One region of the Streptomyces diastaticus subsp. diastaticus genome, then DNA from elsewhere that is predicted to be linked to it. Evidence: riboswitches for the same ligand, from Rfam matches in the RefSeq annotation. Region 1 holds a riboswitch; each other region holds the start of a gene.
The links. Region 1 has a riboswitch for cyclic di-AMP ahead of Sdia_RS21315 (M23 family metallopeptidase). Riboswitches for the same ligand answer to the same signal wherever they lie in the genome.
Positions count from the first base shown of each region.

Region 1 (4,179 bases):
ACCCAGGAGATGCGCGGTCCGGCCGGCTGATCCCCCCTTCCCGGACGCCCCCCTGGCCACCGCACCCGGTCAGAGGGTTCCATGGCGCGAGGGGCGCGAAGGACCGCCCCGGTGAGGGGAGTACGCCTTGGCGACCACGATCCGGCACGACCGCCTGACCCTGCCCGCCGCACCCCTGGGCGCGGCCAACCCGCTGGCCCCGTTGCGTCCGCTCGACGAGACCCACGTCGTCGACCCGGCCACCGTCCCCGGCCTGCCTCCGGAGATGGCGCGCGGCCTCACCCGCGCCCCGCTGACCTCGCTGCTGCCCACCCGGGTCCTCGACGGCCACGAACGCCGTCGCGTCCCCACCACCCTGCCCACCCTCGTCCTGGAGAACAGCCGGCTCCGCGCCACCGTCCTGCCCGGCCTCGGCGGACGCGTCCACTCGCTGCTGCACAAACCCACCGGCCGCGAACTCCTCCACCGCGACGAACCCCTGCCCGCCGCCTACGACTTCCGGATGCGGCCGGAGGCGAACGGCTGAGGGGAGGTCAGGCGGAGGCGCCGAGCCGGTCCGCGTACTCGAAGACCGAGCCGTCCGGGTGCATCGCGACCAGGGTGCGCCCGGCCGGCGTCGCCACCGGGCCCGCGATCACGGCGGCGCCGGAGGCGGCGAGGACCTGGCCGGTCTTCTCCACGTCGGCCACGGCGATGGTCGCGGCGACCTTCCGCAGCACGTCCAGGTCGGCCTTGGGGCCGCTCATCAGCAGGAAGCAGCCGACGGCGGCGACGGAGACGCCGCCCTGCTGGTGCCGCATCGCCCGGCTGCCCGCCAGCCGCTCGTAGAACGGCACCGCGGCCTCCAGATCCTCGACGCAGATCCGCAGTGTGGTCCCCAGGATTTCCACGCTTCACCCATTCCAGACGCTCCGGCCCGCACGCTCGCGGTTGATCGCGCCGCACGCCAGCGGTACGGCAGGGTCCGAGCCGCGCGACGCCCTCATGATGGCACGCCCACCCGGCACCGTCAGTCCCTCCCCGGGGCCCCAACTCCCTTGAGGCACAGTCCTTCCCGTGGTCGCCGGGTCCGTTCCGGAGGCGGCCGGAACAGCCCGCCCGGGGCGGCGGCCGAAGGACGCCGGCGCCGCGCCGCCGGTGCGCTGCGGAGCGCGGGACGGTGCCAGGGCCACGCGCGCGGCCGGGGCCGGACGGGGCGGTGTGTGCCCCGGTCCGGCCCCGGCCGGTGGTGAGGAGAACCCGGCGGTGCCGGGGGTGCGTCAGACGGAGACGCCGTGACCGCGCAGGTAGGCCAGCGGGTCGATGTCCGAGCCGTAGCTCGGGCCGGTGCGGACCTCGAAGTGGAGGTGCGGGCCGGTGGAGTTGCCGGTCGAGCCGGAGAGGCCGATCTGCTGGCCGCCCGTGACGGTCTGGCCGGACGAGACCGAGAGCGACGACAGGTGGGCGTACTGGGAGTACTTGCCGTCGGCGTGCTGGATGACGACCTCGTTGCCGTACGAGCCGCTCCAGCCGGCGGAGACGACGGTGCCCGCCCCGATGGCCTTGACGGAGGTGCCCGAGGAGGCGGAGAAGTCGACACCGGTGTGGTAACCGGAGGACCAGCTGCCGCCGGAGGCGCGGTAGGCGGTGGACGGGGAGGCGTCGACCGGGCGGTTCCAGCCGGAGGAGGCGGCGGGCTGCTCGGCCTGCTCGGCCTCCGGCTTCGCCGGGGCGGCCGGCTTCGGCGCGGTCTCGGTCTTCTTCGCGGCGGAGGTGCTGGTGCCGGCCTTCGGGGCGGCCTGCTTCGGCGCGCTCTGCGGCTTGGCCGGGGCGGACTTCGGGGCCTCGGCGGCGGTGCCGTCCACCGAGAGCGTCATGCCCGGGATGATGAGGTTCGGGTTCGAGCCGACGACCTCGCGGTTGTCCTGGTAGAGCTGCTCCCAGCCGCCGTCGACGTTCTGCGCGTCGGCGATCCTGGCCAGGTAGTCGCCCGCGACGACCTCGTAGGTCTTGGTGTCGTCGGCGGCGCTCTTCGGCGCCTGCTGCTGAGCGGCGGCGACGGCGTGCTGGACGGAGACGGACTCCGGCGCCGACTTCTCGGCGGCGTGTGCGCCTGCGGCGCCCATCAGCGGCAGGGCCAGAGCTGCGCTGCCGGAGCCGGCGACGGCCAGCGTGCGGGCTATGCGCATGGTCCTGGTACGGCGGTGCTTCCCCTTGGCGGGCATGAAGGTTCCTCTCCGGCGCCTGCGAGGTGAGCTGTCGGGTTCGGGCTGGAGATGCCCGGCCGCGCCGTGTGGCGCGGCTTCACCCCTAGCCGGGGCCGGTGGCGTGCGCGGTGCGCTGCTCCGGTTCCGGCGGCTTACCTGGGTCCCCCGCTCCTGCCGTGGAAGGGTCGATGTGCGGATACCGGACGGCGGCAGGATTCGGCGGTCCATCCGGAATGACGGTGACCGTAGACGAGCGCGACTCCCGTGAACAAGCATCAGCGGCGCCCTGGAAGTCGCTTTCTTGATCCTTTGTTCCGGGGGTGGTCACCCTCCGTAGACTCGTGATCTTGCCGGGCTCGGTGGGCGTTGCGCCCCGCCTGGTGGTGGGTGCCACGGACCGTGACGGCTATGACGCTGCTCACGGGGCGATTCCAACGACGTCCACCGGCGCGGTATTTGATGCTTATGAAGCCCAATGCCCCTTTTGTCCGTGATGGTGGTGCCGGTTCGGGGTCGCGGCGGATCGCGCGCCGCGCGGGGCGGGCCCGCCCGGACGTGACGCGGAGTCACCTCGGACGGGCGCGACCGGCCCGGGGAGCCCGGCTCAGACGCGGCAGAGCAGTTCCCCGTGGAGCACGGCGAACCAGCCGTCGGGCGCGGCCGCCCACTCGCGCCAGGCGGCCGCGATCCGCTCCAGCCGTGCGGGGTCCGCGTGCCCGAGGCCGATCGCCCGGTCCGCGTACCCGGAGGCCGTCGTCCGGTCCGCCCAGAGTCCGCCCCACCAGTCCCGCTCCGCCTCCTCCGCGAAACACCAGGCCGAGGCGGTCGCCGTGAGGTCGGTGAACCCTGCCTCCCGGGCCCACGCCCGCAGGTGGCGTCCCGCGTCCGGCTCCCCGCCCCCGGCCCGCGCCACCGACCGGTACAGCTCCAGCCACACGTCGAGCCCCGGGGCGGGCGGATGCCAGGTCATCGCCGCGTAGTCCGCGTCGCGTACGGCGACCAGGCCGCCCGGCGCGCACACCCGGCGCATCTCGCGCAGCGCGCCCACCGGGTCGCCGAGGTGCTGGAGCACCTGGTGGGCGTGGACGACGTCGAAGGAGGCGTCGGGGAAGGGGAGGGCCTGGGCGTCGCCGGTGCGGAAGGCGGTGTGGGTCAGGGAGCGCGCGGCGGCGGCGGAGCGGGCCGTGTCGAGGATCTCCTCGGCGTTGTCGACCCCGGTGACGTGGCCGTCCGGGACCAGGGCGGCGAGGTCGGCGGTGATCGTCCCCGGTCCGCACCCGACGTCCAGGACGCGGTGGTGCGGCTCCAGCGCCGCCAGCAGGTACGCGGCGGAATTGGCGGCGGTACGCCAGGTGTGGGAGCGCAGGACGGACTCGTGGTGGCCGTGTGTGTAGACGACGGCGGTGGGACCGGTGGGCAAGACGGCCTCCTCGGGCGGGCGCGTGGGTGAGGGGCCGGACGCCCGTGGTGCGCGAGCCGGCGCCCGGTGCCGGCGACCGTACACGCGGCGGGCCGCATCATGAGACCCCCGTCTCATGATGCGGCCCACCGGGGTGCGCTCCGTGCCGGGGCGACGCGGAGTCAGAGGGTCAGTGGCCGGTACACCCGCAGCCCCTCGTGGAGCTTGTCCAGCTCCAGACTCGGACCCGCGTCGGTCACCTCGCCGTCGAAGGCCAGCGGTGTGCCCGGGCTGATCCCGCCGATCCGCAGCCGCTGCACCCGTACCGCCGCGTGGAACGGCGAGCGGGTCAGCGGGCCCGCCAGCGCCGCCGCCACCAGCCGGAATCCCGGGCCGCGCCCGCCGTGCACGGCCCGGACGTCCAGCAGACCGTCGGCCAGATCCGCCCGGCGCCCGCCGGTCAGCCCCATCCGGCGGTAGGTGCAGTTGCCCGCGAAGAGCAGCCACAGCGGGCGCCGCTCGCCCTCCACCACCGCCTCCAGCGGATGGTCCCGGCGCCGCACCCGGGCCGCCGCCACCACGTCCGCGAGCCGA
Region 1 covers NZ_BLLN01000005.1:856,616-860,794, reverse strand. Annotated here, with positions in the region: gene Sdia_RS21330 (GNAT family N-acetyltransferase) at 1-30, shown strand, start outside; partial or broken gene Sdia_RS21325 (DUF5107 domain-containing protein) at 128-505, shown strand; gene Sdia_RS21320 (VOC family protein) at 534-890, opposite strand; gene Sdia_RS21315 (M23 family metallopeptidase) at 1,260-2,204, opposite strand; cyclic di-AMP (ydaO/yuaA leader) riboswitch at 2,206-2,384, opposite strand; gene Sdia_RS21310 (methyltransferase domain-containing protein) at 2,791-3,606, opposite strand; gene Sdia_RS21305 (bifunctional phosphatase PAP2/diacylglycerol kinase family protein) at 3,768-4,179, opposite strand, start outside.

Region 2 (4,179 bases), on a different contig from region 1:
CCGGACCATGGGCGGACGCCGTCGGTGACCTGTGCGGGGGCGCCTCGCGCCACCCGCTCCGCCCCGCCGGAGCGGGTGGCGCGAGGCGCCCCCTGGATGGCGTATAGTTGATCTCACCGACGCGGGGTGGAGCAGCTCGGTAGCTCGCTGGGCTCATAACCCAGAGGTCGCAGGTTCAAATCCTGTCCCCGCTACTGAAGGCGAAGGCCCGGATTCCTTTCGAGGAATCCGGGCCTTCGTCGTGTGCGCACCCCTGAGCCGCCCCGTTCGGCGGCCCTCCGGTCGCCGCCGGGCCAGGGCGACGGAAGCATGGGGGAAGCGCTGACGCGGAAGCGGGCGCGTCCGGGCCGGGCCGACCGGGGGCCGGCCGATGGATCAGGAGACGGGCTGGTGGGGAAACGCGGCGACGCGGAGCGGGAGACGGGCCGACCGGCTGCCGAGGAGCCTTCCGCGGAAGGGGCGTCGGCGAGGCGCGGCGGTAACGGACGCACTCCCCTCGGCAACTACAAGAGCGACCGGCGTACGGCGAGCAGATCCCGGGCACTGGTACAGCTGCTGCCCGCGGTGCTGATCGTGGCCGGGGTCATCTTCGACGAGGCGGCGCCACCCCGTTTCAACGCCAGTCCGCTCTACGCCGCCGCGCCCCTGATCGCCGCCCCGTTCTTCTCCCTCCTCGGCACGGTGGCCACCGGGGCCGTCGCGCTGGCCGCGGTGAGCCTCCTCCAATGGCAGGCCGGGACGCTGGGTGAGGTCGACTCGACCACCGAGCTGCTGACCATCCTGACCTGCGGCCTCCTCGCCGTGCTCAGCAACCGGGTGGTGAGCCGCAGCGGCGAGGAACTCGCCACCGCCCGCAACATCGCCGAGGCCGCCCAGCGTGCCGTGCTGCCCATCCCGGCCGAGCGCATCGGCGGCTTCGACGTGGCCGCCCGCTACGAGGCCGCCCAGGCCGACGCGCTCATCGGCGGCGACCTGTACGCCGTGCAGGAGACCCCGCACGGGGTGCGGCTGCTGGTCGGCGACGTACGCGGCAAGGGGCTCGGCGCGGTGGAGGCGGTCGCCGTGGTGATCGGTGCGTTCCGGGAGGCGGCCGAGCAGGAGTCGAGCCTGGAGATGGTCGCCCAGCGCCTCGAACGCGCCCTCGCCCGCGAAGGCGTACGGCGGGAGGGGCTCGACCAGTTCGAAGGGTTCACCACCGCGTTGCTGGCTGAGATCCCGCCTGGGCAGTCCGTCGTCCGCACGGTCAACCGGGGGCACCCCGAGCCGCTGCTGCTCGACAGGGACGGACGGGTGCGCGTGCTGGTGCCGGCCCAGCCCGCGCTTCCGCTCGGCATGGGGGACCTCGGGGCGTGGCCGGACCGGTCGGACACCGCGCCGTTCCCGTCCGGCGCCATCCTGCTGCTGTTCACCGACGGGCTGACGGAGGCGCGCGACCGCCGCGGGGTCTTCTACGACCCGGCGGCACGGCTGACGGGCCGTCGCTTCGGTGCCCCCGACCACTTGCTGGAGACACTTTCCGAGGAGGTCCGCGTGCACACCGGCGGCGGACCGCAGGACGACATGGCGTTGCTGGCGTTGCGCCGCCCCTGAGGCACCGTGGACCGGTGGACGCCACCGAAGGCGCGTCACTGTTGGTGAGCGGGCGAGCGCTCATCGCATAACAACTGACACACCGTCAGGCGGCGTCGTGGTGGTTCTGTGCAGGCGACTCGCCCGAGTCCGCCCCTCGGTGCCCCGGTACGTCCGGCGTCCTGACGCCAACGATCACCTGGAACGGCTTGGAATCCGGCACGGGTGTCTATTAACGTTCGATAACGCAGCGCGGTTGTCCCGGCCGTCACCCGAGACGGCTCCGCGCGCACGCGCCGAATCCCGTAGGGAACCGGGGAACCAATCCTTGGGGTGAATCGGACGCCTTTCGAGGCGCCCGTAGGAGACCTTCCTGCTCCGAACCCGTCAGCTAACCCGGTAGGCGAGAAGGAAGGAAAGGAGAGCGCCCGCGTGGCGTCGAACCGTCCTGCCCCTGAGGCCCTGTTCGTGCCGAACGACGAGGACCGCACCGCCGGCCCCGCGGCCTACGGACCCGCCGGGGGGCCGTGGGAGGAATGGAATCCCACCGAGGAGTCCATCCGTCCCGTCCGCGGCCGGCACCGTGTCGCGAAGCAGCGCGGCGGTGGCCTGGCCCGCTCCTCCACCGTCCTCGGCGTCGGCGTCATCGCCGCGGTGGGCGCCGGCGGTATCGCCACCGCCAAGGAGAAGCCCCCGGTCTCCATCTCCCTGCCCGACCTCTCCACCGTCAAGGCGTCGCTCCCTGACGCCGGTTCGCTGCCGGGCGTCGGCTCCCTGCTGGGGTCGGACGAGTCCGACACACAGGTCACCGCCAGTCCGCTCACCGGCGCCGGGGTCACCGTCGCCGACGCCGAGCAGGGCACCACCGACGCGGGCGAGGCACTGCGGGCCCGCATCATGCAGCAGGCCGAGCACCAGCAGGACCAGGCCGACCAGAGCGTCGCCCGCGCCGCCGAGCAGGCCGCGGCCGAGCAGGCCGCCGCCGAGGCCGCGAAGGTCCAGGAGGCCGCGGAGAAGAAGCTGGCCGAGGAGGAACGGAAGAAGGCCGAGGAGAAGCGGAAGAAGGCGGAGGCCGAGCGCCTCGCCAAGCTCGCCGCCAGTTTCTCGCTCCCCACCACCTCCTACACCCTGACCTCGACCTACGGTCAGGCGGGCGCCATGTGGTCCTCCGGCTACCACACCGGTCTCGACTTCGCGGCTCCCACCGGGACGCCGCTGAAGGCGATCCACTCCGGCACCATCAAGGAAGCGGGCTGGGCCGGCTCGTACGGCTACCGGACCATCCTGGAGCTGGAGGACGGCACCGAACTCTGGTACTCCCACCAGTCGTCGATGTCGGTCAGCGTGGGGCAGAAGGTCACCACCGGCGATGTCATCGGCCGCGTCGGCGCGACCGGCAACGTCACCGGCCCCCATCTGCACCTGGAGATCCACCCGGGTGGCGGCGACGGCGTCGACCCGCTCAGCTGGCTGCGGAGCAAGGGCCTCAACATCTGACGACAGGCCGCCGAGGGGCCGCCCCGGGACGATCCGTACGTCCGGGGCCGGCCCGTCCGGACTGCCTGCCATGGCCGGTCGCGGCTGGGCGTCAAGTGTGTCGGCACCCGCCGCCGGTGTGCGCCTCGGCTGTTCGCCGGTCGCCCTTCCTCCACCCCCTGCTCTCCCGCGCTGCCGCGGCTGCGTCGGCGCGGATCACCGGCCGTGCCGGGGCTGTTGACGCCCCGCACGGGCGGGCTGAACTCCGGCGGTCCTGACGGCTACCCCCCGACGTCAGGGCCGCCGGACCTGTGCGCCTCCTCCGCACGCGGCATCCAGCGCCGTCTCGCCCGGCGCGACCCGACCGGGGGGAATGGGCGCCCGGCCTCGTTTGTTGATCCATCCATGACCTCTCTCCGGCCTCTCGGCAGCTCTGATCTCGACGTCTTCCCGCTGGCCCTCGGAGGCAACGTCTTCGGCTGGACCGCGGACGAGGCGCAGTCCTTCGCCGTCCTCGACGCCTACACCGCTGCGGGCGGCAACTTCCTCGACAGCGCGGACAGTTACTCCTCCTGGGTGCCGGGGAACGAGGGCGGCGAGTCCGAGACCCTGATCGGCAAGTGGCTGGCGTCGCGCGGCAACCGCGACGAGATCGTCGTGGCCACCAAGGTGGGCGGCCATCCGCAGTTCAAGGGGCTCTCCGCCGGCAACGTGAAGGCGGCGGCCGAGGAGTCGCTGCGGCGGCTCGGCACCGACCGGATCGACCTGTACTACACCCACTTCGACGACCCCGCCGTGCCGGTCGAGGAGATCGTGACCGCCCTCGACGACCTGGTGAAGGCGGGCAAGGTACGAGCCGTCGCCGCCTCCAACATCAGCCCAGAACGCCTCCAGGAGTCCCTCGACTTCTCCGACCGGGAGGGCCTGACCCGGTACGCCGCGCTCCAGCCGCACTACAACCTCGTCTCCCGGGACACCTACGAGGGCCCGCTCCAGGAAGTCGCCTCGCGCGCGGGCCTGGCGGCGGTGCCGTACTACGCCCTCGCCAGCGGGTTCCTGACGGGCAAGTACCGGCCGGGCACCTCCGTGGCGAGCCCCCGGGCGGAGGGCGCCGAGAAGCATCTGTCGACCGGG
Region 2 covers NZ_BLLN01000002.1:485,059-489,237, reverse strand. Annotated here, with positions in the region: gene Sdia_RS04055 (GlsB/YeaQ/YmgE family stress response membrane protein) at 1-28, shown strand, start outside; tRNA gene Sdia_RS04050 (tRNA-Met) at 121-194, shown strand; gene Sdia_RS04045 (PP2C family protein-serine/threonine phosphatase) at 391-1,590, shown strand; cyclic di-AMP (ydaO/yuaA leader) riboswitch at 1,854-1,990, shown strand; gene Sdia_RS04040 (M23 family metallopeptidase) at 2,002-3,066, shown strand; gene Sdia_RS04035 (aldo/keto reductase) at 3,451-4,179, shown strand, end outside.
Region 2: linked by a shared signal. The riboswitch ahead of Sdia_RS04040 (M23 family metallopeptidase) and the one ahead of Sdia_RS21315 (M23 family metallopeptidase) in region 1 are both predicted to bind cyclic di-AMP.

Region 3 (4,179 bases), 1.7 Mb from region 1:
CTGGGCCGGAATGATGATCCGGCACGGCGGGGGGCCGCGCGGCGGGGTCGCCCGGGCGGTGAAGAGGATGCGCAACTACCTCGCCGAGCTGATCCACCGCAAACGCGCCGACCTCGGCGACGACCTCATTTCCGGCCTGATCCGCGCGAGCGACCACGGCGAGCACCTGACCGAGGACGAGGCCGCCGCCATGTGCTTCGTCCTCCTCTTCGCCGGCTTCGAGACGACCGTGAACCTGATCGGCAACGGCACCCTCGCCCTGCTCCGCAACCCCGCCGAGCGCGCCCGCCTCCAGCAGGCCCTCGCCGACGGCGACGAAGCCCTGCTCGACACCGGGATCGAGGAACTCCTGAGGTACGACGGCCCGGTGGAGATGGCCACCTGGCGGTACGCCACCGAGCCGCTGCGGATCGGCGGGGCCGACATCGCCGCGGGGGACCCCGTCCTGGTCGTGCTGGCCGCCGCCGACCGCGACCCCGAGCGCTTCCGCGACCCCGACCGGCTCGACCTCGCCCGTGGCGACAACCAGCACCTCGGCTACGGCCACGGCATCCACTACTGCATCGGTGCCCCCCTGGCCCGGCTGGAGGGGAAGGCGGCCCTCGCCACGCTGCTGACACGCCTTCCGGACCTGCGGCTCGGCACCGGGCCGCGGGACCTGCGCTGGCGCGGCGGGCTCATCATGCGGGGACTGCGCACGCTGCCCGTGGAGTTCACGCCCGAGCGGACGGGACGTGACGAGAAGGTGTCAGGGCCACCCTTTCCGGACACCGGCACTGACGAGGCGTCAACAATGTGATGTCGACGTGATCTCCGCTGCATCGACTTGTGACGAACGTTCGACAGCCGCTACCTTCAGCGCCAACCGGAAGCCCCGCCACCACTGAGCGGACGCGCCGGCCACCAGTCGTCACGCGAAAGGCAACCGCATGCTCTCCGGGAACGGACGTCACCGACGCCCCCGACAGGCTCCGGCCTTCGTCGTCGCGGCCGGGGTGACCGGTTCGGCCATCGCCATCCCCCTGCTCGGCGCCGGTACGGCCAGCGCGGCCGACACCGCCACCTGGGACCGGCTGGCCGAATGCGAGAGCGGCGGTGCCTGGAGCACCAACGCCGGCAACGGCTACTACGGCGGCCTCCAGATCACCCAGGATCTCTGGGAGCGCCACGGCGGTCTCAGCTACGCGCCCTCCGCGGACCTCGCCAGCCGCTCCCAGCAGATCGTGGTGGCCGAGCGCGTCCTCGACGCCGAGGGCACCGCCGCCTGGGCCACCTGCGCCCCCGCCATAGGGCTCCAGCAGGGCGGCGAGTCCGCCGACGTCAACCCGGGCGTCCCCAGTGACAGCGGCACCCCCTCCGCGTCCCCGTCCCCGACCGGCGAGGGCCAGGGTGAGGGCAAGGGCAAGGGGGGCGACGGCGAGAAGGGCGACAAGGGCGACAAGGGGCCCGACGCGGACAAGAAGGGCAAGGGTGACAAGGGGGGCGAAGGGGATGAGGGTGACGAGGTGTCGCCCAGCCCCTCCGCCGAACCGACCTCCATCCCGGACGGTTCCGGGGGCGCGACCCCCGGCGAGGACGCCTCCGAGGGCCGGGGCGGCCTGCCCGGGACGCCCTCGGGGACTCCGTCCGCCGCCCCGGGCGGCGAGCGGGAGGGCTCCGGCGGCGGGCGCCACCGCGGCGGCGGCGCGGTCGAGTCGGGCTCCGGCGAGGGCCGTGACGGCTCCGGACGGCACGCCTCGCGCGGCGATCGCGGCGACGCGCCCGACACCTCCGGCTCGTACACCGTCAAGGAGGGCGACAGCCTCTCGGTCATCGCCTGGCTCAACGAGGTGGACGGCGGATGGCCCGCGCTGTACGAGGCGAACAAGGACGCCGTCGGTGCCGACCCGGACCACATCCTGCCCGGTCAGGCCCTTGATCTCGGAACGGGGCAGGACGCCGAAAAGGACCGAATCGGGCGCTAGTTCGGGCGGTGATGTCCGGTTCGGGGGAAGTGAGACATGCGTCTCAGAGGCCCTGATCGTCTTTGGAATCTGCCGTCGGCCGTGCTTACGGTCTAGGCCGCTCGCCATTGGCGGGCCCCAGCGGTCGTTACGCCGAATCCTGTCGACGACCGTCCGGGACAGTCGTCGCGCAAGCGCCGTAGACAGGAGCGGGGGACCCAAGGTTTGCCGCCGCACCGGCCGTTCGCCCCCAGTGGGCGGCGGCCGGAGCGGCTCGGGGTGAAGCCGCGCGGACCACTCAGGAACGCGCGGCCGGGCACTCATCCGGCCCGAACCCGACAGCTCACCTCGCAGGCGTCGGTGAGGAGATTCCTTCATGCTGTCCAACAAGGCCAAGCACCGCCGTCCCTCCAAGGTCGCCCGCCTCCTGTCGCTGGCCGGTGTCGCCGGCGTCGCCGTCGCCGCGCCGCTCGTCGCGACCGGCTCCGCCTCCGCCGCCACCGCCTCCGAGTGGGACGCCGTCGCCCAGTGCGAGTCCGGCGGCGACTGGTCCATCAACACCGGCAACGGCTACTACGGCGGACTCCAGTTCTCGTCCTCCACCTGGGCCGCCTTCGGTGGCACCGCCTACGCCTCCAGCGCCGACCAGGCCACCAAGGAGCAGCAGATAGCCGTGGCCGAGAAGGTCCTGGCCGGTCAGGGCAAGGGCGCCTGGCCGAACTGCGGCACCGGCCTGAGCAGTGCCTCCTACGACGGCGGCGCCGCCGCCGAGGCCCCGGCCGAGAAGCCCGCCGAGGAGCCCGCCCCGCAGGCCGCCCCCGAGCGCCCCGAGCCGCGTGCCGACCGCAGCGAGCAGCGCACCGCCCCGGCCGAGAAGGCCGAGGAGACCGTCGAGACCCCCACCGGCGAGACCGTCGCCAAGGGTGACGGCGAGTACAAGGTCACCAAGGGCGACACCCTGAGCCAGATCGCCGACGACGAGAACGTCGAGGGTGGCTGGAAGAAGCTCTTCGAGCTGAACAAGGACGTCGTCGAGGACGCCGACCTGATCTTCCCGGGCCAGCAGCTGCACCTCTCCTGACGGCGGGCTCCGCTCACCCGCGGGGCACCGCCCGGGGGTGTCGAGGCGCTCGACGTGCCCAACCGCCGCGCGGCCCGCGTGCGACGAGCGACTCGGCACCGGCGCGCCCCTCCGGGGCGCCCGGCCGAGGCCGGTCGGCGCGGGGCCTTCGCCGGTGCGTGGGGAAGCTGGGTGTGGGGGCGTGCGGGTGCGTGGTGGCTGAGGGCTCCCCACGGTCCTCGCGTCGCTGCGGGCCCTCCGGCCGCCGGGCTCCGGCGCCGGCCGCCTGCTCCCGCTCCCTCCCGGCTTCCCCGGGTGCTCCCGCGTCCAGCGGAGTTCCGGGGAGCGGGGGCCGGCGCCCCTCCCTCCCACAGACAGCCCCGTCCCGGTGCGCGACTCCCCCCCAGTGCACCGGGTCGGGGCTTCCCCCTTTCCCTTCCGCTCCTCCTCGCGTCTCAGCGGTCGGAGCCGTCGGGGCTACCGGTGAGTAGATATCGGCGTTCGCGTACGGTTTCGCCCCGTACGGGCCTCTTTTCGTCCCAGCGTCCGGGCGCGACGCCGGGATGGGGCCGGCCGCCGGTTAGGCTCTGGAGCGAACGGCCGACCGAAGGCCGACCCGCGTCACATCCCAGAAGGAGATGCTCGTGCCGTCCATCGACGTCGTCGTAGCCCGGGAAATCCTGGACTCCCGAGGCAACCCCACCGTCGAGGTCGAGGTCGGCCTCGACGACGGCAGCACCGGCCGCGCCGCGGTGCCGTCCGGCGCCTCCACCGGAGCCTTCGAGGCCATCGAACTGCGTGACGGAGACCCCAACCGTTACCAGGGCAAGGGTGTCGAGAAGGCCGTCCTCGCCGTCATCGAGCAGATCGGGCCGGAGCTCGTCGGCTACGACGCCACCGAGCAGCGCCTCATCGACCAGGCCATGTTCGACCTGGACGCCACCGACAACAAGGGCTCGCTGGGCGCCAACGCCATCCTCGGCGTCTCCCTCGCCGTCGCCCACGCCGCCTCCGAGGCCAGCGATCTGCCGCTCTTCCGCTACCTGGGCGGCCCCAACGCGCACCTGCTCCCGGTGCCGATGATGAACATCCTGAACGGCGGCTCGCACGCCGACTCCAACGTGGACATCCAGGAGTTCATGATCGCCCCGATCGGCGCGGAGTCCTTCTCCGAGG
Region 3 covers NZ_BLLN01000005.1:2,590,233-2,594,411, reverse strand. Annotated here, with positions in the region: gene Sdia_RS28445 (cytochrome P450 family protein) at 1-799, shown strand, start outside; gene Sdia_RS28440 (LysM peptidoglycan-binding domain-containing protein) at 930-1,964, shown strand; cyclic di-AMP (ydaO/yuaA leader) riboswitch at 2,129-2,315, shown strand; gene Sdia_RS28435 (LysM peptidoglycan-binding domain-containing protein) at 2,320-3,024, shown strand; gene eno (phosphopyruvate hydratase) at 3,642-4,179, shown strand, end outside.
Region 3: linked by a shared signal. The riboswitch ahead of Sdia_RS28435 (LysM peptidoglycan-binding domain-containing protein) and the one ahead of Sdia_RS21315 (M23 family metallopeptidase) in region 1 are both predicted to bind cyclic di-AMP.

Region 4 (4,179 bases), on a different contig from region 1:
TGAGGATCGTCTGGGTGGAGCGGTAGTTCCGTTCCAGGAGGATCGTGGTGGCGTTCGGGTAGTCCTCCTCGAACTGGAGGATGTTGCGGATGGTGGCGCCGCGGAAGGCGTAGATCGACTGGTCGGCGTCGCCCACCACGCACAGCTCGGCCGGCTCGGGGGCCGGGTGGAGCGGGTCGTGGTCGGACTCGGCGCCCTCGGGGACGTCCACCGGGCGGTCGGCCGGGGTGCCGACCAACTCCCTGACCAGGGAGTACTGGGCGTGGTTGGTGTCCTGGTACTCGTCGACCAGGACGTGCCGGAAGCGGCGCCGGTAGTGGTCGGCGACGTCGGGGAACGCCTGGAGCAGGTGGACCGTGGTCATGATGATGTCGTCGAAGTCGAGCGCGTTGGCCTCGCGCAGCCGCGACTGGTACATCGTGTACGCCTGCGCCAGCGTCTTCTCGAAACCTCCCCCAGACTCCGTCTGGGAGGTGCCCCCGGCGGCCTGGGCGGCGAAGTCCTCGGGGTCGACCAGCTCGTTCTTGAGGTTCGAGACCTTGGCGGTGAAGGACTTCGGCGGGAAGCGCTTCGGGTCGAGGTCGAGGTCGCGGCAGACCAGGGCCATCAGCCGCTTGGAGTCGGCCGCGTCGTAGATCGAGAACGACGAGGTGAAGCCGAGGTGCTTCGACTCCCGGCGCAGGATGCGCACGCAGGCGCTGTGGAAGGTGGAGACCCACATGGCGCTGGCGCGCGGGCCGACCAGTTCCTCGACGCGCTCCTTCATCTCGCCCGCGGCCTTGTTGGTGAAGGTGATCGCGAGGATCTGGCCCGGGTGCACGCCGCGCTCGCCGAGCAGGTGGGCGATGCGGTGGGTGAGCACACGGGTCTTGCCGGAACCGGCTCCGGCGACGATGAGCAGCGGCGACCCGCTGTGGACGACGGCGGCGCGCTGCTCGTCGTTGAGCCCGTCGAGCAGGGCGGCCGGATCGACGGCGGGACGCGGGGCGCCGTCCCGGTAGTACGCGTCCCGGTCCACGGGCGCGTCGAACCTCCCGCCGAACAGATCGGCCGGGATCTCCTCCGGCGCCTCCTCCTCGGGCGGGGGCGGCGGCTCGTCGCCGAGCCGGGCGGAGGGCGCCGAGGACTGGAGGTCGGCCAGGAAGCTGTCGTCAAAGAGGCTGCTCATCGCCTACCGAGTCTAGGCCGCCGCGCCGACAACCGGACCCCGCTCCGGGCGGCCCGCCCGCCCGCCACGGGGAACGTGACGTATCGGACACCGCGGAGGCACGCGGGCGCTGTGGGCCAGGTCACGGAGGAGGCCGGCCGGCACCCGCGCGACACCGCTTTTCGACCGTCCACCGACAAGATAACGAAAATGTATCGGGCATATCGCTCACCAACCTTCACAGGCACCACACGAGTTGGCTAGCGTGCTCGCCGGGTCGGTTCGTCCCCCACCGGCGACTCGCGCCGGAGCGCACCGCCCCCTGCCGAATCCGGTACGCCCCCACGGGCCCCGGAGCCGGGGACCCACCGCGCACCACCGGGGTGAATCGGTACCCGCCACGGACCGGGCACGCAGCCCGGCCCGGCCGCCGGAACCGTAGGGCAGCCTTCCGTACGCCCGAACCCGACAGCTAACCCGGCAGGCGGTCCACGGAAGGAGTCGCACGCCTTGGCGTCGCACCGCAAGCCCCGCGCCCCCCGCCACCGCACCGCCGGTGCCCTCGGCCTCACCACGGCCGCCCTCACCTCGGTGGCCCTGCTCTCCCAGACCGCGCAGGCGGCCCCGCAGCGGCCCGCCGCGCCGAAGCCCTCCCTGGAGGAGGTGCAGAAGAAGGTGGACCGGCTCTACCGCGAGGCCGGTACGGCCACCCAGAAGTACAACGCCGCCCAGGAGCGGACCAGGACCCAGCGCGCCAAGGTCGACAAGCTGCTGGACGGCGTCGCCGAGCGGGCCGACAAACTGAACGCCGCCCGCGGCGAGCTGGGCGCCTTCGCCGCCGCCCAGTACCGCAGCGGCGGCATGTCCGAGACGGCCACCCTGCTGCTCGCCGACGACCCGCAGAGCTGGTTCGACCAGAGCCAGCTCATGAACCGCCTCACCCAGCGGCAGAAGGCCGTCGTCGACGACTACCGGACCCAGCAGGCGGCGGCGGGCCGCGAGCGCGCCAAGGCCGCCCGCCAGCTGGAGAGCCTCACCGAGTCGCAGCGCACCCTCAAGGACTCCAAGCGCGAGGTGCAGGCCAAGCTCACCGAGGCCCGCACGCTGCTCTCCGAGCTGACCGCCGAGGAGAAGGCGCGGCTCGCCGAGATCGAGCGGAAGAAGCAGGCCGAGGCCGAGCGCAAGGCGAAGGAGCGCGCGAAGCAGGAGGAGGCCGAGCGCGAGGCCCGGGAGGCGGCCGAGGAGAAGGAGCGCGAGGAGGCCGGCTCAGGCGGCGCGGGGTCGGGTTCCGGCCCGGGCACCGGCTCCGGCGGCGGCTCCACGGCCCCCGGCTCCTCGTACGCCGCCAAGGCCGAGAAGGTGATCGCCTTCGCCCGCGCCCAGATGGGCAAGCCGTACGTCTGGGGTGCGGCCGGCCCCGACTCCTTCGACTGCTCGGGCCTCACCCAGGCCGCCTGGAAGACCGCCGGCATCTCGCTGCCTCGCACCACCTGGGACCAGGTGGGGGTCGGCCAGAAGGTCTCCGTGGACGCAGCCCAACCCGGTGACCTGGTCTTCTTCTACGACGACATCAGCCACGTCGGCATCTACATCGGTGGCGGCGAGATGATCCACGCCCCGAAGCCCGGCGCCGACGTCCGGGTCGAGTCGATCTACTACATGCCGATCCACAGTGTGGTGCGGCCGGCCTGACCGGCGCTCAAGGCCCGTACGGGCGGCCACGCACGGCGAAGGCCGGGTTCCTCACCGTCGTTCGGTGGGGAACCCGGCCTTCGCCGTGCACCGCGGCCCGCGGAACCCCGGACAGGGGGCGGCGGGGTCAGGTCCAGAGGGTGGCGATGAAGATGTTGAGCACGGTCAGGCCGCCGACGGCGGCGAAGACGCCCTTGTCGACCTTCTCGTCGTCGCGTTTCACGTAGACCAGGGCGAGGATGACTATGAGGACCAGCAGCTTGATGCCGATCTTCATGTGGTTGAGGGTGCCGCCGTCCATCTCGCGCAGACCGACCAGGAGGATGCCGGTCACGAGCATGGTGAGGGCGCCGTGGAGCATGGCGGGGATGAAGCGGGCCGTGCCCGCACCGATCGCCTTCATCTGGGTGAGGAAACCACCCAGGAGTGAGGCGATGCCGATGATGTGCAGGCCGACGAACACATTGATGAGGACGTCCATGGCTCGCACCCTAACGAGGCCCCCGGCGCCCCCGGCCCACCAGGGTCCTGCCCGCCGGGACGACGCCGGCCGACGGGCTGCGGCCCGGGGCCGGACACCGTTCGCGGGCGAAGGTGCCGCGGCGGGCGCGGACAGGGCCGACGGCGAGGAACTCGTCGGACGGCACCCGCTCACCGGCGGCCGGGGCCGAAGCGGTGGCCCTTTCGGGAAGCCGGGCTCCCCCGCACCACGTGGCAGGCGGAGGCGGCCAGGCTCGCGGTGAGGCCGTGCCGGGTCGTCCGGGAGGTCTCCCGGGGGGCCGGCCGGCGGTCGACCCGAGGCCGCTCGGCCCGAGGCCGCGCCCACCGCACGCCGCCTCACCGTCCGCCCCGGGTGCGTGGCAGCCGCCGTACGCGTCCTCCCTGCCCGGGCCGGTGCGGCTCGCGGCGGGGGCCGCGTACGCGGTGGTCCCGCCTCCCCGGCCGGAGGCGGGACGGGCCGCGCCGGGTGCGGCGGCGGTGGCGGTGGCGGGCGCGGCTCGTACGCGACGGCAGCGGGCAGCGGGCAGCGGGCAGCGGGCAGCGGGCAGCGGGCAGCGGGCAGCGGGCCATTCGATCATGGGGTCCCGGCGGGGAGGGCAGAGGCGGCGGGGAAGTGGTCACAAGCGGTCGGTCGGCGGTTCCGACCGGATGTTTGCGGACAATCCAGCCCTGGGCCGTGACATTCGGGCTTAGCTCCTCCCTGGCGCACCCGGCACTCGGCATAGTCCACAGGCACCGGCCGCGCCTACGAGACGGCCCGGCGGCACCCGCTCCCCTGCGCGGACCCCACCGGGACCCGGCTCGCTCCCCTGACCCCGACCGGAAGGACGCGCGGCTGT
Region 4 covers NZ_BLLN01000001.1:368,112-372,290, forward strand. Annotated here, with positions in the region: gene pcrA (DNA helicase PcrA) at 1-1,168, opposite strand, end outside; cyclic di-AMP (ydaO/yuaA leader) riboswitch at 1,461-1,649, shown strand; gene Sdia_RS01615 (C40 family peptidase) at 1,658-2,839, shown strand; gene Sdia_RS01620 (hypothetical protein) at 2,967-3,320, opposite strand; gene Sdia_RS01625 (C40 family peptidase) at 4,178-4,179, shown strand, end outside.
Region 4: linked by a shared signal. The riboswitch ahead of Sdia_RS01615 (C40 family peptidase) and the one ahead of Sdia_RS21315 (M23 family metallopeptidase) in region 1 are both predicted to bind cyclic di-AMP.